Regions from separate parts of the Rhodococcus sp. NPDC055112 genome, predicted to be linked through region 1. Evidence: riboswitches for the same ligand, from Rfam matches in the RefSeq annotation. Region 1 holds a riboswitch; each other region holds the start of a gene.
What was found. Region 1 has a riboswitch for S-adenosylmethionine ahead of ACWFRB_RS15365 (AfsA-related hotdog domain-containing protein). Riboswitches for the same ligand answer to the same signal wherever they lie in the genome.
Positions count from the first base shown of each region.

Region 1 (6,288 bases):
GCGGGTACCGGAATCCATCCCCAGGCCCGATTTCGTCCACATTCGGCGAGATCTCCGGCCCGCGGTCCCATCCGGTCGCGCAGGCTCGTCGGCATGGAACCCCCACATGCAACGGGTGCCCCGCATCCGCCGAATGTCCGGCCGGTCCTCGCGGTGCTCGCCGAGGACGGTCTGTCCCTGAGCGTGCGCCGTGCCGCGGCCGCGGCCGACCGCGCCCTGGACGAACGGGCACTCCCCGTTCCCCGGCAGGTGTGGGACGGCGCGGCGTCGATCGTGCTGGATCCGGCCGCCGCCCGAGCCTGCGCCGCCGACGGGCTGCCGCGCAGGTCGGCCGTCCATGTGGTCTGCTCGGGCCCGCCGGGCCTCGCCGAGTGGCAGGCCGCCGCCGCGGTGGGAGCGGAGTCCGTCCTCGCCCTGCCCGCCGATGAACCCGCCCTGGTCGGATCGCTGTCGCAGCGGCGCGACCGCACGGTGGCGGGTGGCTCGGTGATCGCCGTGGTCGGCGGCTGTGGCGGTGCCGGCGCGTCCACGCTGGCCGCGGCGATCGCGCTGACCGGCCCCACCCGGCGGGCCGGGAGTCGCGCGTTGCTGGTGGATGCCGATCCGCAGGGCGGCGGCCTCGACCTGCTGCTCGGGCTCGAGGACCGCCCGGGGCTGCGCTGGCCGGCGGTGGTCGTCGAGGGCGGGCGGGTCTCGGCGGCCGCACTGCACGACGCCCTGCCCGGCGCGGGCGCCGGGGTGGCCGTGCTGTCCTGCGGGCGCGGCGATGCCGGACGGCCGTCCGCGGCGGCGATGCGGGCGATGGTCGAATCGGGCTGCAGTGCTGGTGATCTCGTGGTGTGTGATGTCGGACGGGGCCTCGGCGACCTGGCCGCCGCGGTGTTCGATCTGGCCGATCTGGTGGCGGTCGTCGTGCCTGCCCAGGTGCGGTCGGCGGCGGCCGCCGAATCCGTGGTGGCCGCGGCTCGCACCAGGAATCCGAACGTGGGCGTGGTGGTGCGCGGTCCGGCACCCGGTGGGCTGCGCGGTGCGGACGTCGGCGATCTCCTCGGGCTCCCGGTGCTCGCCGTGATGCGGCCGCAGCCACGGCTGTCGGCCGCGCTCGAGCGCGGCGGCCTGCGGCTGCGCAGGCGATCGCCGTTGGCCGTGGGCGCGCGGGCGGTCCTCGAGGTGCTCGGGACGGGTGCCGGGGGGCGGGCCGCATGAGCTCCCTGGTCTCGCCCGAACTCCTTGACCGGGTCAGGGAGCGATTGTCGCGGACGTCGGCCCAGCCCAGCCCGGCGATGGTCGCCGCCGCGATCCGGGCGGAGGTCTCCGGGGTGCTCGGGGACACGGATCTGCTCGACGCGCTGCAGGTGTTGGAGACCGAACTCACCGGCGCCGGAGCGCTGGAACCGCTTCTCGCGCAGCCGGATGTCTCCGACGTCCTGGTCACCGCGCCGGACCAGGTCTGGGTGGACCGGGGCTCCGGTCTCGAGCTCGCTTCGGTCCGGTTCGCCGACGAGGCCGCGGTGCGGCGGCTGGCGCAGCGTCTCGCGCTGGCGGCGGGCAGGCGACTCGACGATGCCCAGCCCTGGGTGGACGGCCGCCTCCCGGCGGCGGCGGGGGCCGGGTTCGGGGTTCGGTTGCACGCGGTGCTCGCCCCGCTCGCATACGGCGGGACCTGCGTCTCGCTGCGGGTGCTGCGCCCGGCGACGCAGGGTCTCGACGCGCTCTGCTCGGGCGGCACGGTCCCAGCCGATGCCCGTGAACTGCTGATGCGGATCGTCGCCGCCCGGTTGGCGTTCCTGGTCGTCGGCGGCACGGGCGCGGGGAAGACCACCCTGCTCGCGGCGTTGTTGGCGCAGGTCGACCGACGTGAGCGGATCGTCTGTGTGGAGGACGCGGCCGAGCTGGCACCGACCCACCCCCACGTGGTGCGGCTGGTCGCCCGCGCCCCGAACGTCGAGGGCGTCGGCGAGGTGACGGTCCGCCAACTGGTGCGGCAGGCGCTCCGGATGCGGCCGGATCGCATCGTGGTCGGAGAGGTACGCGGCGGCGAGGTGGTGGACCTGCTCACCGCGTTGAACACCGGTCACGACGGCGGGGCGGGGACCGTGCACGCGAACTCGCCGGAGGAGGTGCCCGCCCGGCTCGAGGCATTGGCGGCGCTCGGCGGCCTGGACCGCGCCGCCCTGCACAGCCAGCTCGCGGCGGCGGTGCAGGTGGTGCTGCACGTACACCGTGCGGCGGACGGCAGGCGCAGGCTCGCTCAGATCGGCGTGCTGGATCGGGACGAGAGCGGGCAGGTCAGCGTGCTGCCGGCATGGACCCCGGCCGCCGGGCGGTGTCCAGGAGCGGACCGCCTCGCGGATCTGCTCGAGCGCCGCGGCGTCGGGGTGGGCTCGTGGTGATCGCGGGGCTGACGGTCGCCGCGCTCGCGCTGGGGGTCGCGCCCACCACCAGGACCATGACGAGACTGAGCCCACCGCGCCGCAGCGCCGGGCCGCGGGGACATGCCCGGTTGTGGGCGGCCGCGGTGCTCGGATCGATTGCCGCCGTAATGATCTGCGCGCCGACGGTGGGGTGTGCGGGCGCCGCGCTCACGCTGACGACCGCGTATCGGCGCGCACGCCGTCGCCGTGAGGGCACGCGGAACTCGGAACTGCGCGGGCTGCTCGGCTGCCTGGAGGCGGCGACGGGGGAGCTGCGGGTGGGGGCCCATCCGGCGAACGCCTGCACCACCGCGGCGCGGGAATCGAGTGGTGCGGCTGCTGATGCGTTCCTGGCCGCCGCGGCTCGCGCTCGGCTCGGGGGCAGCGTCGCCGACGGGTTGGAGGGCACCGGGAGCGCGATCGACGGCGATTTGGCGCGGGTGTCGGCGGCATGGCGGGTGGCCGACCGGTACGGCGTCGCCCTGGCGGACCTGCTCGATGCTGTCCGCGCGGACCTGGTGGGGCGCATCAGGTTCCGGGGCCGAGTGGAGGCGGGACTGTCGGGGGCAAGGGCCACGGCAGCGGTGCTCGCCTGCCTGCCGTTGCTGGGGATCGCGCTGGGCCAGTTGATGGGTGCGAGCCCGCTGCGGGTGCTGCTGTCCGGCGGTCTCGGTGGGATGCTGCTGATGCTCGGCACGTTGTTCGTCTGCGCCGGCCTGCTCTGGACGGACCGCATCACCGGGCGGGTGACCCGATGAGCGCCGCGGTGGCGGTGCTGTTCGCGGCCGCCGCGCTCGCCGCTCCCGGTGCGGGCTCGGCGGCGACGCGGCTGCGGGGGCCGGTGGCGTCGCCCTCGGGGCGGGCGGAGCGCGCAGTGCGACGCGAGGCCGGCGATCCCATGGCGATCGCCGCCGGATTCGACCTCTTGGCGGCGTGCCTGCAGTCGGGGATGCCCGTCGCCGTTGCGGCGGAGGCGGTTGCGATGTCCGCTCCGGAGCCGTTGGGCAGCGCGCTCGACTCGGCCGCAAACCTGCTGGCCCTCGGTGCGGAGCCCGAGATCGCCTGGGAGCGTGCGGCGGCGCACTCGGAAACCGAGGGGCTCGCGCGGATGGCTCGTCGCTCCTCGCGGTCCGGCGCGGCCTTCGCGGGTGCGGTGTCCGAGTTGGCGGCGCAGCGCAGGCTCGCGCTCGAGGACAGGGCGGTGGCCGCGGCCGAGCGGGCGGGTGTGCTGATCAGCGGCCCGCTCGGGCTGTGCTTCCTGCCCGCCTTCCTCTGCCTCGGAATCGTCCCGGTTGTGGTCGGTCTGGCCACCCGGGTGCTGAGCGGGGGTGTGCTGTGAGTCCGCGCAGCCGAAGGACCGAGAGAACCCGTCGCGGAGATACCGCGACGGTGATCGAGAGGGGGGAACATCATGGTAACCAAGGGGATTGGTGTGCTGCGTACCCGATTGCTGCTCGCCGCGGCCGCCGAGGAGGGCATGTCGACCGCGGAGTATGCGATCGGCACCATTGCCGCGGCGGCATTCGGGGCGGTGCTGTATTCGGTGGTGACGGGCGACTCCATCGTGACGGCGCTTACCGGGATCATCGACAAGGCGCTGAACACCGCGGTCTGAACGATGTCGGTGCGGTGACGGTGGAGGCCGCGATCGCGATCGCCTCGATCACGGTGGTCGTGGTGCTGTGCCTGGGTTCCTTTCTCGCGGTGTCCGCGCACGTTCGCTGCGTGGACGCCGCGCGGGAGGCGGCCCGGCTCGTCGCGCGGGGCGATCGGGCGGAGGCGATCCCCGCGGCGCAGCGGGTTGCCCCGCCGGGCGCGCGGATCACGGTGCGGGAGGTCGACGGATTCGCCACGGCGGTCGTCGGGGTCGCGGTGCCACTGCTGCCTGCGCTCGACGTCTCCGCGGAAGCGGTTGCCGCAATGGAGGACTCGGGTTCCGCCGGATCACCGTCGGATTCGTGGCCGAGGGGGGCAGGCGGGTGAGGGACGAGCGGGGAGCGGCCACCGTCCTGGCCTGCTGGGCGATGCTGGCGCTGATCGCGGTGGCGGCCCTGGTGATCCACCTCGGCTCGGCGGTGTCGGCGCGGCACCGGGCCCAGTCGGCCGCGGACCTGGCTGCGCTCGCGGCCGCTGCCGCCCTGGAGCGCGGCAGCGAAGCGGCCTGTGCCGCGGCGACCACGATCGCCGGGCGGATGCGTGGGACGGTGCGTGACTGCCGGATCGAGGACTGGGACGTGGTGGTGACCGTCGGGGCCCGGTTGCCGCTACCGGCCGTCGGAGGCGGTGACGCCGTCGCGGCGGCCAGGGCGGGCCCGGTCGAGTAGCGGAGTGTCCGGGTGTGTCCGGTGTGTGACGCCCTTACCCGATCGCAATCTTGAGCCCCACCTCACAGCAACCAATCGGTTGGTTGGGTTGACGCGCGATTCGGGTGGACCTAATTTTCTGTCCACGGTCATGAGTATCAGCGTCAAGCCCCGGCTCGCTGATCGGCAACCCTCCAGTGCGGCGGGGTGCTCCGGGTGACGACCGGATGGCGGTCATCCGACGCCATAAGCGCTCAATTCAGTCCTCGAAGGGGATACCCATGTCCGCAGTTCAGCTCGCCCCGGCAGCCCTTCCGTCGCAGCTCCCGGCCGCCGATGTCGTAGCCGAGATCCCGCTCACGGATCTGGTCGTCGTCGCCGACCGATTCCGTGGCTTCGCCGATGGCACACGCGTCCACACCGTCTCGGGTCTCGTCGCCGCACTGCGCGGCGGCGCGTTCCGGAACGTGCGCACCGACCTGACCATCAGGCTCGGGCAGGGGATCAAGCGGCACGACAAGGAATACGTCGAACACGTCGCATCGATCCATGCCCCGGACGCGGAGGTTCGCCTGCTCGGCGACATCGCCGCCCCGGCGCCGCGCCATCACGTGCACAAGTATCAGGAGACCAACGTCCTCATCGCCAACCTGGCGCGCGCCGAGGACGGGAGCTTCACCTCCGACCTCCGGATCGACGGGGACAACGAGCTGCTCATCGATCACCAGACCGGCGAGCACGTCCAGGGGCTGGTGATCGTCGAGGCGGCGCGGCAGCTGTTCCTCGGGGCCTTCGAGCTCGAGTACGGCAACCGCTCGCCCGAACGGCACTACTACGTCGTCTGGAACTCGATCAACCTGTCGTTCAAGACCTTCCTGTTCCCGTTGCCCGCATCGCTGCGCGCCCGGTTCGGAGCCGTCTCGATCCAGGATCCGGCCAAGCTGCAGTTCACGATCGACATCGAGGTGACCCAGTTCGGCCGCAGCGTCGCGACCGCGACGATCTCGTTTGCCGCGCTGGAGAACTCGACGATCAGTCAGATCGAGCGACGCAAGGCGGCGAAGGCGATCGAGGCCTTCCTCGGGGCCACCGCATGACGGGCATCGAGCGGGGCCCCGCTCAGGTCGCCTTCTTCGATGTCGACGAGACACTGATCACCGTCAAGAGCATGTTCGCCTTCCTCGAGCACTGGTTGTGGGAGCGGGGCGATGACGGTAGCGAGTACTCGCGACTGCGCGACGCATTGCGGCGGCAGGCGGCAGGGGGCGCGCCGCGGGAGGAGGTGAACCGGAGCTATTACCGCACGTTTCGGGGGGTGCCACTCGTCGAGCTGGAGGAATCGGGTCGCCGGTGGTATCGGGAGTTCGAGTCCACCGCCGCCCCGTACTACGCGGAGACCCTCGGCGCGCTGCGGGACCATCGCGATGCCGGTGCCGCGATCGTGCTGCTGTCCGGCTCGTTCGCACCTGTACTGGGGCCGATCGGGGAGGCCGTCGGTGCCGACCGGATCGTGGCGAGCCGCCCGGTCATCGACGGCCAGGGGGTGCTGACCGGCGAGGTCGAGCGGCCGA
Region 1 covers NZ_JBSGTR010000032.1:15,682-21,969, forward strand. Annotated here, with positions in the region: gene ssd (septum site-determining protein Ssd) at 94-1,206, shown strand; gene ACWFRB_RS15335 (TadA family conjugal transfer-associated ATPase) at 1,203-2,393, shown strand; gene ACWFRB_RS15340 (type II secretion system F family protein) at 2,390-3,172, shown strand; gene ACWFRB_RS15345 (type II secretion system F family protein) at 3,169-3,753, shown strand; gene ACWFRB_RS15350 (DUF4244 domain-containing protein) at 3,826-4,029, shown strand; gene ACWFRB_RS15355 (TadE family type IV pilus minor pilin) at 4,044-4,397, shown strand; gene ACWFRB_RS15360 (Rv3654c family TadE-like protein) at 4,373-4,738, shown strand; SAM riboswitch class IV at 4,865-4,976, shown strand; gene ACWFRB_RS15365 (AfsA-related hotdog domain-containing protein) at 4,999-5,814, shown strand; gene ACWFRB_RS15370 (HAD family hydrolase) at 5,811-6,288, shown strand, end outside.

Region 2 (6,288 bases), on a different contig from region 1:
CCACTTCCTTCGCGTCGATCTCACTGGACCCGCCCCTGGTCTCGTTCAACATCGCGCACAACTCCTCGAGCATCAAGGCGCTGCACGCAGCGGACTCGCTGGTGATCCACCTGCTCGGCGAACACCAGCAGCACCTCGCCCAGCGCTTCTCGCGCAGCGCGGACCAGCGCTTCGCGGACGAATCGCTGTGGAAGCGTCTCGAAACCGGCGAGCCGGTGCTGCACGGCACACCGATCTGGTTGCGCACCACCGTCCACCAGCTCATCCCGATCGGCGACCACACGCTGGTGATCGGGCTGGTCACGCGCGTGCACGACGAGGACGACGCGGAGGCAGCTGCAGCTCCCCTGCTGTACCACGACGGCCGGTACTTCCGCCCGACCCCGCTCGGCGAATGATCCCGGCGGCGAACATCACCATGCCCACCTCCACCTTCATCTCCCCCGTTCGGAGTGAGTGTCGCAGCTGTCGTTGACCACGACCGGCGCACACCAACACAATCGAAACTGGGAGTTACTCATGGTTGATTCCGCATTGGGACAGCGGGATTCGAATCCCGATCTGATCCTCACCCTGCAATTCAGCAACACCGGATCCACCGACCGGCAGCAGCTGGTCGCCCTCGCGAACGCCCTCCGTGCGACCGCGCAGGAGCTCCTCCCCGGCGTCAGCACCCGGGCCCGGATGGACGCCGCACCGGCGGCCGTCGCCGCTCCGCCGAAGGCAGCGGACATCGACGCACCGCTCGTCATCGACCTCCCGGCCCGGCAGGTGTTCACCCGCGGCGAGCCGGTCTCGTTGAGCCACACCGAGTTCGAGATCCTCTCCCACCTGGCCCGACGACCGCGGGTGGTGGTGTCGAGGCGTCGACTGCTCGAGCTGAGCGGCACCCTCGGCGAGCGCGAACGGGCGGGGCGCAGCGTGGACGTCCACGTCTCCCGGGTCCGGATGAAGCTCGGGCGTTACGGCTGGCTGGTGTCCACCGTCCGTGGCACCGGCTACCGCTTCGACCCCGATCCCCGGGTCCGCATCATCACCGAAACCGTGGCGGCCTGAATGTCCACAAACGGCGGGAGCCATCGACCGGTGTGACCGGACGATGGCTCCCGCCGTTTGTAGCCCGCTATGACGCGAGAATGCTTCTGCCGGAAGTCAACCCGAACTGCCCGAGCACCTCGCCGAGCGTCGCCGACGGGCGGGTGAGGCCGCGCTCGTGCAGCAGTGGCAGCACGTCGTCCACCACGCGGTCGAGCACGCGGGGCAGAACCAGCGGCAGCAGGGTCACCCCGTCGGCGACCCCCGCCGCGCGGATGTCGGCGATGAGCCCGGCCAGACCCGATGCCGTCCCGACGTAGGAGATCGAATCGGGCACCCTGATACCCCGGAGCCCACCGTCGAGCAGGGCCAGTTCCCTTCGCGCGGAACGCGAATCATCGCCGAGGAGCACCTCGACGTCGAGCAGTACGGTGACCGAGTCCGGGTCCCGGCCATCGGCCGCGGTGTCCGCCCGGATCCGGTCACGCTGTTGCTGCGCCCCGCGGAGGTCGTGCGCTCGGATGCGGACGACGGTGCCGGGAACCGCGGCCAGGTCGAGCTGCGCGTCGGGGTCCGCGGGTGCGGTCAGGTCCACCCAGTAGTCGGTGAGCCCGAGCGGGATCCGGAAGTCGGTGTGCGCCGCGGACGCCGGGTGGTGACCGGCGCCGGACAGTTCGACCGCGACGTGCAGCGGCCGGGTATGGAAAGAAGAATCGATGGACATGGGTCTCCTCGAGAGATGCGTGCGAGCTGATGAGCCGGGGACGAGCTCAGCCCAGACACATGCCCGACGCGGTACGGCAGAGATCCACATGCCGACGGCACCACCGGGCGTCAGTCGCCAGGGTCGTCACGGGTGCCATGGCGCGAGCTTACCCGGCAAGGCCCGTCGCGCGGCGGCGACCGTCCACCAGTTCCCGCAGCGCCGCGACCAGCCGGTCCACATCGGCGGCGTGGCTGCCGAGGCCGAGGCTCGCCCGAACCGCGCCGTCCGGCCTGCCCAGCCGGGACAGCAGCGGGTGCGCGCAGAACCGGCCGTCGCGCACCCCGATGCCGTGCAGGTCCGACAGGTAGCTCGCCACCTCGCGGGGCGCGCATCCGTCGACGGCAAAGGTGACGATGCCGACCGAATCCGGGGAGTCGGACCAGATCCGGAGCAGCTCGACGCCGTCGATGCCGCGCAGCCCGTCGACGAGCCGAGCGCAGAGGGCACGCTCGTGCAGCTCGGACGCCTCCGCGTCGAGGCCGGCAAGCGCCGTGCAGGCCGCGGCCAACGCCGCGACGCCGAGCACGTTGGGGGTGCCGGCCTCGTGACGCTGCGGGGCCTGCGCCCAGTCGACGCCTGCCGCCGAGACGTCGCGGGTGGCGCCGCCGCCGACCAGGTACGGCTCGGCGGCATCCAGCCAGTCCCGCCTGCCGATGAGCGCGCCCGCCCCGAACGGCGCGTACAGCTTGTGACCGGAGAAGGCCAGGTAGTCGACGCCGAGCGCGGCGATGTCCACCCGCCGGTGCGGCAGCAACTGGGCGCCGTCGACGAGTATCCGCGCCCCGCAGGCGTGCGCGACCTCGGCGAGCCGGGCGATCGGCAGCACCTCGCCGGTGACGTTGGAGGCGCCGGTGACGGCGAGCAGCGCTGCCGGCTTGCTGCACAGTTCGGCGACGATCCGCTCCACCGTCTCGGCGACGGTGTCCGCGGACCGGACGATCCGCGTGCCGTTCTTCTTCCAGGGCAACAGATTTGCGTGGTGCTCGATGTCGAGGACAACGGTGTCGCCCGGCACGCAGCCGGCCAGCAGGTTCAGCGAGTCGGTGGTGTTCCTGGTGAACACCACCACGTCGTCCGACCGGGCCCCGACGAACCCGGCGACCACGTCACGGGCCCCTTCGTAGCTGGCGGTGGACACCTGCGAGGCGTACCCGGCCCCCCGGTGCACGCTGGCGTAGTACGGCAGCAGCTCCTGCACCCGCGCGGTGACCTGCGCCAGGGCAGGCGCGCTGGCCGCGTAGTCGAAGTTCGCGTAGGTGCAGGTCCCGCCGTCTGCCAGCGGGACGGTCAGGTCGGCCCCGGAGACCTCGGCGAACGGACGGTCGGCGGCGCAGCGCTCGTCGGAGCGAACGGCGGTGGCGGTGGCGGTGAGAACAGCAGTCATCAGACATCCCTCGGTCAGGGACCCGTGTGCTTGTGGAAGACAACGAGCCCGCGCTTGCCGGGTCCGGTGTTGGACCGCAGCCAGGTCGTCACCCGGGGCACCCCACCGCGGTGGAGGGTTGCCGGCCAGCAAGCCGGGGCTATCTGCTGGCACTCATGACCTACGGCGAGAATGGCAGGCCGGGTCGCGGGTTGTCAACAGCAGAGACCGGCTCGCGTGTTCCGCGAGCCGGTCCCCGGCGCCCGATGGCCTGTCTCACTCGAATTGAAATGACTTGCTGTTCAGCCTTTTTGCTCCGATCGAGACCTAACAGGCGGCCAGGAGCATCACCGGCGCGAAGGGCTCAACGCGGACGCAAGGCACCCCCAGCGCGCGCACGTGCTGCACCGCCGCCGCATCGGCGGCCGAGCAGATCCCGTCGAGCACGTCCTCGGTGGCGATCGCACCGAGAAGGTCGTCGCCGAGCGCCCGCGTGGACTCCAGACCGTGCTGCCTGAGCCACCGCTCGGTCTCGACGAAGGCCGCCGGGGTCCCGATGAACAGAACCCGCCGGATCTGCGGCGGCGCCTGTGTTGTCGTCATGCGATTCCCTTTCCTGGGTTCGGGTACGCAATCAACTCTCGCCGGGGGCGCCGCTCGTGTCTGTCCACCGATCGGCGGGTCAGCCGGGGGAACCTCGGGTCCTCCGATCGGCGGACAACTGAGCGCTACGTCACATCGGTGACCCAGGTCACCCACGCCTACTGATCACTCCGATCAGCCAGAGATCCCACTATTGACTGTTCTGCCAGCCATATCGACTGTAGTAGCGACACACAGCGCATATCGACACTGCCCTGAGCGCCACCCAGCCCAGCTATCGGAAGGACGTCAACGATGACCACCCTGGAAGCCCGACCCGTCACCCGCACCTCGCACAGCGGCTTCGACCACGAACACGTCGCCCTCGAATGCGGACCGCGCTCGGGCCTCCCGATCACCGTCGCCGTGCACTCCACCCGGCTGGGACCCGCGCTCGGTGGCTGCCGGGTGTGGCAGTACCCGGACTGGCAGTCCGGGATGGAGGACGCACTCCGGTTGTCCGCCGCGATGACCCTCAAATGTGCGGTCGCGGGTCTGGACACCGGCGGTGGCAAGTCCGTGATCGCCCTGGCGCCGGGCGAGGTCCTCGACGGGGACCGCCGCCGCGCGGCGATGCTCGACCTCGCCGACATCGTGGACGATCTGGGCGGGCGATACCGGACCGCAGAGGACGTCGGTACCAGCGCGGCCGACATGCAGATTGTTCGGGAACGGACCGCGCACGTCTTCGGCCTGCCCACCGCCGCGGGCGGGATCGGCGAACCGGCCGAGCCCACCGCGGTCGGCGTCTACTCGGCCTTGCGCGCCACCGTCGATCGTGCGTTCCCCGGCTCGGGCCTCGCGGGCCTGAGGATCACCATCAGCGGACTCGGGCAGGTCGGCTCCCGGCTCGCCCGCAGGCTCGCCTCCGAGGGTGCCGTCCTCACCGTCAGCGACATCGACGCGGGCAAGCGGGCGCTGGCCGAGGAGATCGGTGCCGGCTGGGTCAGTCCCGAGGACGCCGCCACCGTGCCCGCGGACGTTTTCGTCCCGGCCGGCGTCGGCGGGGTGCTCACCGACGAGGTGATCGACGGCCTCGACTGCCGCGCGGTCGTGGGCCCGGCGAACAACCAGCTCGCACGCCCGGACGGCGCGGACCGCCTGGCCGGCAGGGGGATCCTGTGGGCACCCGACTTCGTCGCCAATGCGGGCGGCGCCCTGTTCGCGATCCTTGCCGACGGCGAGAACCGGGGCTATGACGAGGTCCTGGCCCGGGTGAACCTCATCGGCAGCACCCTCGGCGAGCTGTTCGACCGTGCCGAGCGCGCGGGTATCACGCCGTTGGCGGCCGCACACGCGGCCGCGGACGAGCGACTCGGTCGCGGCTGAGCGATCTCCGGGCGTTGTGGCGCGGTCGGCCGTAGGGTCGGGCACGCCACGACCACGCCGCAACGTCTGGAGTAGCCATGCCCGCATCCGAGCCGCCCGCATCCCGCCGACCGGACCCCGGCCCGGTCATCGAGGCCGGGCGCGCGGCCCGGCGACCGCTCGTGAAGCCGCGGTTCGGCGTCGCGGACCTGCCCGATCAGCGCGGCCGGACGATCATGGTCACCGGCGCGAACAACGGCCTCGGGTTGCAGGCCGTCACCGCGCTCGCAGGCGCGGGCGCCCGGGTGGTGCTGGCCTGCCGCGACCTCGAGCGCGCCGCGAGCGCGCTGGAATCGGTCCGCGCGGCGGGCCGCGCCGCCGGATCCGCCGCCGAACACGCGCTGGTCCGGCTCGACCTGGCGGACCTGGCCTCGGTGCGGGCGGCGGCCGCCGAGACCGCGACAGCGGTGGAGTCCGTCGACGTGCTCATCAACAACGCCGGGGTGATGGCGATCCCGAAGGGCACGACGGCCGACGGATTCGAGACCCAGTTCGGCACCAACCATCTCGGCCATTTCGCGCTGACCGACGCGATGTTGCCGCTGCTCCTGCGGGCCGAGGCGCCGCGGGTGGTCACCCTGGCGAGCATCGCGCATTTCGGCGGGACCATCGACCTCGACGACCCGAATTTCGAACGACGCCCCTACGACCGCATGGCCGCGTACCGGCAGTCCAAGCTCGCCAACCTGATCTTCAGCGCCGAACTCGCCCGGCGGGCCGCGGCCGCGGGCGGCCCGCTGATCTCGATCGGCGCGCACCCCGGTGTGGCCGCGACCAACCTCTTCGACTCGATGCTGCCGCCGATACCCGGACTCGCGTCGCTCACCCGGCTGGGCATGCGGATCGTCGTCAACAGCGAGGCCGACGGCGCGCTGAGCCAGCTCTACGGCGCGACGATGCCCGACGTCGACAACGGCGACTACCTGGGCCCGGGGGGCCTGCGCGGCATGCGCGGGCCCGTGACCCGGTGCGGGCGCACCGAGAGCGCGCGGGACCCGCAGCTGGCTCGGGAACTGTGGGAGCTGTCCGTCGAGATGACCGGCGCGGACTTCGCGGCGCTGCGCCCGGCGACGCCGATTTGATTCGCATCCTGATCTGCGGTCTCCTTTCGCCA
Region 2 covers NZ_JBSGTR010000019.1:57,304-63,591, forward strand. Annotated here, with positions in the region: gene ACWFRB_RS11845 (flavin reductase family protein) at 1-398, shown strand, start outside; gene ACWFRB_RS11850 (winged helix-turn-helix domain-containing protein) at 520-1,056, shown strand; gene ACWFRB_RS11855 (hypothetical protein) at 1,124-1,759, opposite strand; gene ACWFRB_RS11860 (putative leader peptide) at 1,806-1,898, opposite strand; gene ACWFRB_RS11865 (aminotransferase class V-fold PLP-dependent enzyme) at 1,908-3,185, opposite strand; SAM riboswitch class IV at 3,231-3,346, opposite strand; gene ACWFRB_RS11870 (hypothetical protein) at 3,492-3,767, opposite strand; gene ACWFRB_RS11875 (Glu/Leu/Phe/Val dehydrogenase dimerization domain-containing protein) at 4,062-5,135, shown strand; gene ACWFRB_RS11880 (oxidoreductase) at 5,351-6,256, shown strand; gene ACWFRB_RS11885 (LysE family translocator) at 6,288-6,288, shown strand, end outside.
Region 2: another riboswitch for S-adenosylmethionine. It lies ahead of ACWFRB_RS11865 (aminotransferase class V-fold PLP-dependent enzyme); the one in region 1 lies ahead of ACWFRB_RS15365 (AfsA-related hotdog domain-containing protein).

Region 3 (6,288 bases), on a different contig from region 1:
GCCGCCGCGCCAGATGTCCTCGCCGTGCTGGGTCGCGTTCTCGAACTGCAGGTCGAGGGCGGCCTCGCCGCGGTACGACAGGTGCGCGAACCGGCGGGCGATGCTCAGCCCGGAGTCCGGGCTCTTGCCGGTGCCGTGGTAGTCGCCGCCCTGCCAGTTCGGGTCCGTGGTGATGGCGTCGATCTGGGTGGTCTGGCCGCCGATCTGGTCCGCGGTCGCGCGCGGGCCGATCGCCAGCGCAAGGGCCGAGCCGACGCGGTCGGGGTGGCCGACAGTCCATTCGAGGACGCGCATGCCGCCCATCGAACCGCCGACGACGGAGGCGAACTGCCTGATGCCGAGCGCGTCGGCCACGGCGACCTCCGCCGCGACCTGGTCGCGCACGGAGATCAGGGGGAAGCGTGATCCCCACGGCTTTCCGTCGGGTGCGAGCGAGCTCGGTCCGGTGGTGCCGCGGCAGCCGCCGAGCACGTTGGTGGCGAGTACGCACCATTCGTCGGTGTCGATGGGGGCACCGGGTCCGACCATGCCGTTCCACCAGCCCGGCGACGGGTGCTCGTCGTCGGCGGGGCCGGTGACGTGTGAGTCGCCGGTCAGTGCGTGCTCGACGAGCACGATGTTGTCGAGTGTCGGGCTCGGGGTGCCCCAGCACTGCAGGGCGACGGTGACGTCCGGCAGAACGCCACCGCCCTCCAGCTGGAGCGTGCCGATGCTGATCTCGGTCAGACACCCGTCCGTCGGCGGAAACGCGACGACGCTGCGGGTGACCGGCTCAGCGATGACCGCCATCACGGTGGCGTCGGTCGGGAGCTGCTCGACGGGGGTGCTGAGGTTGATCGTTGGAGTTGACACGGCGGAAATGTTATCGATCAAGCGTCCAGGATGAGGGCAATCCGGAAACTTTTCGCTGCCGTGACCCCCGTTGCCCGGCGGCGTCCCCGATGCGGTCGATTCGGGCCAACTCCAGCGTCTCGCGGAGTAGCTTGGTGACCCATTCGGCCTCGGTGAGGAAGCCGTCGTGGCCGTCCGCGGAGCGCACCAGTCGCAGGCCGTCGCAGCCCGGCAGGTGCTGCGCCACCTCCTGGAGTTGGCGCAGCGGGAACAACCTGTCCGAGTCGACGCCACCGACGATCACGGGGACCGGAGTCGACGCCAATGCGGCCGCGACCCCGCCGCGGCCGCGGCCGACGTCGTGCCGGTTGATGGCCTCGGTGAGGACCACGTAGGTGCCCGCGTCGAAGCGGGCGACCAGCTTGTCGGCCTGGTACTCGAGGTAACTCTGCACGGCGTACCGGCCTCCGCGCCGCGGATCCTCGCCCCGCTGCGGTGCATTCCCGAAGTTCTCGTCGAGACCCGACTCGGCGCGATAGGTCAGGTGCGCGATTCGCCGGGCGATGCTCAGCCCGGCATCCGGGGTCCGGCCGGTGCCGTGGTAGTCGCCGCCCTGCCAGTTGGGGTCGGCGGCGATCGCGGCGATCTGCGTTGTCTGAGTACCTATCTGGTCGGCCGTTGCGCAGGCGCCGACCGCCAGGATCAGGGCCGAGCCGACGCGGTCGGGGTGGCCGACCGTCCATTCGAGGGCCCGCATGCCGCCCATCGAGCCGCCGACGACGGAGGCGAACTGCCTGATGCCGAGCGCGTCGGCCACGGCGACCTCCGCCGCGACCTGGTCGCGCACGGAGATCAGGGGGAAGCGTGATCCCCACGGCTTTCCGTCGGGTGCGAGTGAGCTCGGTCCGGTGGTGCCGCGGCAGCCGCCGAGGACGTTGGTGGCGAGCACGCACCATTCGTCGGTGTCGATGGGGGCGCCGGGGCCGACCATGCCGTTCCACCAGCCGGGCGACGGGTGCTCGTCGTCGGTGGGGCCGGTGACGTGTGAGTCGCCGGTCAGTGCGTGCTCGACGAGCACGATGTTGTCGAGTGTCGGGCTCGGGGTGCCCCAGCACTGTAGGGCGACGGTGACGTCCGGCAGCACGTCGCCGCCCTCGAGTCGGAGCGAGCCGATGCCTATCGTGACCAGGGCACCGTCCGTCGGGGGAAAGACGTCGAGCGGCCGGGTGTCCGATGTCGGTACGACCGTCGTCAGGTGAGCCGGTAGCGGGAGCGGGGTCGAAACGGGGTGGATCACAGTCGAGCGCACGGCGCAGATGGTAGCGACACCGCGCTCACAAAAACGGTGATAATGAAAATAGGTTCGGCGCTGTTGAGAATCGCCCTACTCGGCGGAGGCACGGCCGGCCCTGGCCAGCGCCATGGTCTCACCGAGCAGCTTGGTGACCCAATCGGCCTCGGTGAGGAAGCCGTCGTGCCCGTATCGGGAGTTCACCACGCGCAGGCCGTCGCACCCGGGCAGATGCTCGGCGAGTTCCTCCTGCTGCCGCAGTGGGTAGAGACGGTCGGAGTCCACGCCGCCGACGATCACCGGGACCGGCGTCGAGGCCAGGGCGGCCTCGATGCCACCGCGGCCGCGGCCGACGTCGTGACGGTTCATCGCCTCGGTGAGCAGCACGTAGGTGCCCGGGTCGAAGCGGGCGACCAGCTTGTCGGCCTGGTGTTCGAGGTAGCTCTCCACCGCGTACCGGCCGCCGTGCCAGGTGTCCTCGCCCGGTTGGGTGGCGTTGCCGAACCGGGTGTCGAGTTCGTCCTCGGTGCGGTAGGTCAGGTGCGCGATCCGTCGGGCGATCCCGAGTCCGGTGCGTGGCACCCGTCCCGTGCCGTGATAGTCGCCGCCCTGCCAGTCGGGGTCGGCGGTGATCGCGGCGATCTGGGTGGTCTGGGTACCGATCTGGTCCGCGGTCGCCCGTGCCCCGACCGCCAGGATCAGGGCGGACCGGACGCGGCCCGGGTGGCCGACGGTCCATTCCAGGGTCCGCATGCCGCCCATCGAGCCGCCGACCACAGCCGCGAATCGGTCGATGCCGAGCAGGTCGGCCAGCGCGAGTTCCGCCTGGACCTGGTCGCGTATGGAGATCTCCGGAAAGCGTGATCCCCACGCCCGGCCGTCCGGGTCGAGCGAGGCGGGTCCGGTGGTGCCCCGGCAGCCGCCGAGGACGTTGGTGGCCAGTACGCACCATTCGTTGGTGTCGATGGGGGCGCCGGGGCCGATCATGCCGTTCCACCAGCCCGGCGACGGGTGCTCGTCGTCGACGGGACCGGAGACGTGTGAGTCGCCGGTCAGCGCGTGCTCGACGAGCACGATGTTGTCGAGGTCGGCGTTCGGCTCACCCCACGCCTGCACGGCGAGGGTGACATCGGGCAGGACGACACCGCTCTCCAGCTCCAGCGGGCCGATGCCGATGCCCGTCAGCCGCCCGTTCGGCGGCGGGAACCCCGCGAGGGCCGGTAGAGCTCCCCGCGGAGGCCGCGCCGAACGGGCGTCTGACTCGGAGCGCACTGTCAAGATGCCGCCGCCGCGAGACCGGCCTCGAGATCGGCCAGGATGTCGTCGATGCCCTCGATGCCGACCGCGAGCCGCACCAGGCCCGGGGTCACGCCCGATGCCAGCTGCTCCTCGGGGGTCAGCTGCGAGTGCGTCGTGGAGGCGGGGTGGATGACGAGCGAACGCACGTCGCCGATGTTGGCGACGTGGCTGTGCAGGGTGAGGGCGTTGACGAAGTTCTTGCCCGCGTCGACCCCACCGGCCAGCTCGAACGCCACGATCGCGCCCGCACCCTTCGGGGCGAGCTTCTGGCCGCGCTCGTACCAGGGCGACGAGGGCAGTCCGGCGTATGCGACCGAGGTGACCTCGGGGCGGGCCTGCAGGAACTCGGCGACCCGCTGCGCGTTCTCGACGTGCCGCTCGATGCGCAGGCTCAGCGTCTCCAGGCCTTGGCTGATGAGGAAGGCGTTGAACGGCGAGACCGCTGCGCCCACGTCGCGCAGGAGTTGCACGCGGGCCTTGAGTGCGAACGCGGGCGCGCCGAGGTCGGCGAACACCGCACCGTGGTAGCTGGGATCGGGCGTGGTGAAGTTCGTGTGCCTGCCCTGGGTCCAGTCGAAATTGCCGCCGTCGACGATGACGCCGGCGATCGCCGTGCCGTGCCCGCCGAGGTACTTGGTCGCCGAGTGCACCACGATGTCCGCGCCGTGCTCGAGCGGCCGGATCAGGTACGGGGTGGCGACCGTGTTGTCCACGATCAGCGGGATGCCGTTCTCGTGCGCCACCGCCGAGACGCCGGGGATGTCGAAGACGTCGTTCTTCGGGTTGGAGATGGTCTCGCCGAAGAAGGCCTTGGTGTTCGGCTGGATGGCCGCGCGCCACTGCTCGAGGTTGTCGGGGTCCTCCACGAAGCTGACCGTGATGCCGAGCTTGGGCAGCGTGTAGTGGAAGAGGTTGTAGGTGCCGCCGTACAGGCGCGGGCTGGAGACGATGTGGTCGCCCGCCTCGGCCAGGTTGAGGATGGCGAACGTCTCGGCGGCCTGCCCCGAGGCCAGCAGGAGCGCCGCCACGCCTCCCTCGAGCGAGGCGATCCGCTGCTCGACCGCGTCCTGGGTCGGGTTCATGATCCGGGTGTAGATGTTGCCCGGCTCGGCCAGCCCGAACAGCGCCGCCGCGTGATCGGTGTTGTTGAACGTGTACGACGTTGTCTGGTAGATCGGCAGCGCGCGGGCGTTGGTCGTCGCATCGGACGTCTGGCCCGCGTGGATCTGCTTGGTCTCGAAGCTCCAGGCAGCGGTCGGGTCGGTGACGGGGGTGTTCTCGCTCATGTGTTGTCTACTCCAAGAAATTGGGGGAGATCGGCGCAGCTCAGGCGCCAGGGGGCAAGACTGGGTCCTATCTGCGACAACAACACATGGTGAACCTCCGGTGGGTCGTGGCCCGGTTTGTGGGTCCGTCCCGACGGACCCGCGCTTGTCATCCGAACTGTTTCTCGGACAACCCGGTCATCACCCGGGGCACCCCACCGCGGATGGAGGGTTGCCGACCAGCTAGCCGGGGCTTGATGCTGGCACTCATGACCGCCCTCGATATTAGCGGCTCGGGTCGAGCGGTCGAAAGCGAGGGCGGCGTTTCGGTGTGGCGGAGGCGCCGCCATGGACCCGGCGACAGCGGGTGACCTGCATTACAGGGCTAGGCTGCGGGTCGCAATCATCAAGTCCGGGCATCGCCCGAGTTTCGAGTAGCTCGCAGGGAGACCGATAGTGAAAGCCGCCGCCACGGCGCTGACCCGAGGTCTCACCGCCCGGCACATCCGATTCATCGCGCTCGGCTCCGCCATCGGCACGGGCCTCTTCTACGGCTCCGCCGCGGCGATCGAGCAGGCCGGTCCGTCCGTGCTGCTGGCCTACCTGATCGGCGGCCTGGCGGTGTACCTCGTGCTGCGGGCGCTCGGCGAGATGGCCGTGAGCAATCCCGTCTCGGGCTCGTTCGGCGAGTACGCGAGCAAGCACCTCGGGCCGCTGGCCGGGTTCATGACGGGGTGGACGTACACGTTCGAGATGATCGTGGTGTGCCTCGCGGACGTGACCGCGTTCGGCGTCTACATGGGGTTCTGGTTCCCCGACGTGCCGCGGTGGATCTGGGTCCTGGCGATCGTCTTCTTCATCGGCGCGATCAATCTCCTCAGCGTCAAGGTGTTCGGCGAGCTCGAGTTCTGGTTCACGCTGGTCAAGGTGGCGGCCATCGTGGCGATGATCGCCGCGGGCGTCGCGATCCTGATCTTCGGGTTCGGGGTCCACGACACCGGCACCGGAGTGAGCAACCTGTGGTCCGACGGCGGGTTCTTCGCCACCGGGTTCGGCGGCTTCGTCGGCTGTTTCGCGATCGTGATGTTCGCCTTCGGTGGCACCGAGATCATCGGTGTCACGGCGGGCGAGGCCGAGGACCCGGAGCGCACGATTCCCCGCGCGATCAACACCGTCCCGGTGCGCATCATCCTGTTCTATGTGCTGACCCTGGCCGTGATCATGGCGATCAACCCGTGGCAGAGCATCGGATCCGAGGGCAGTCCCTTCGTGCAGATCTTCCAGGGCCTCGGCATCGGACCGGCGGCGACGGTGCTGAACATCGTGGTCATCACCGCGGCCCTGTCGGCGATCAACAGCGACATCTTCGGTGCGGGCCGGATGATGTTCGGCATGGCGCAACGCGGGCAGGCGCCCGCGATCATGCGGCGGGTCTCGCGCAACGGCGTGCCGTGGATGACGGTGGTCATCATGGTCGTGGCCCTGCTGGTCGGGGTGCTGTTGAACTACGCGATCCCGGAGTCCGTCTTTCTCGTGATCGCCTCCATCGCCACCTTCGCCACGATCTTCGTCTGGCTGATGATCCTGCTCTCGCACTACCGC
Region 3 covers NZ_JBSGTR010000053.1:35,798-42,085, reverse strand. Annotated here, with positions in the region: gene metX (homoserine O-acetyltransferase MetX) at 1-789, opposite strand, end outside; gene metX (homoserine O-acetyltransferase MetX) at 863-2,086, opposite strand; gene metX (homoserine O-acetyltransferase MetX) at 2,216-3,394, opposite strand; gene ACWFRB_RS20300 (bifunctional o-acetylhomoserine/o-acetylserine sulfhydrylase) at 3,397-4,707, opposite strand; SAM riboswitch class IV at 4,844-4,961, opposite strand; gene ACWFRB_RS20295 (amino acid permease) at 5,143-6,288, shown strand, end outside.
Region 3: another riboswitch for S-adenosylmethionine. It lies ahead of ACWFRB_RS20300 (bifunctional o-acetylhomoserine/o-acetylserine sulfhydrylase); the one in region 1 lies ahead of ACWFRB_RS15365 (AfsA-related hotdog domain-containing protein).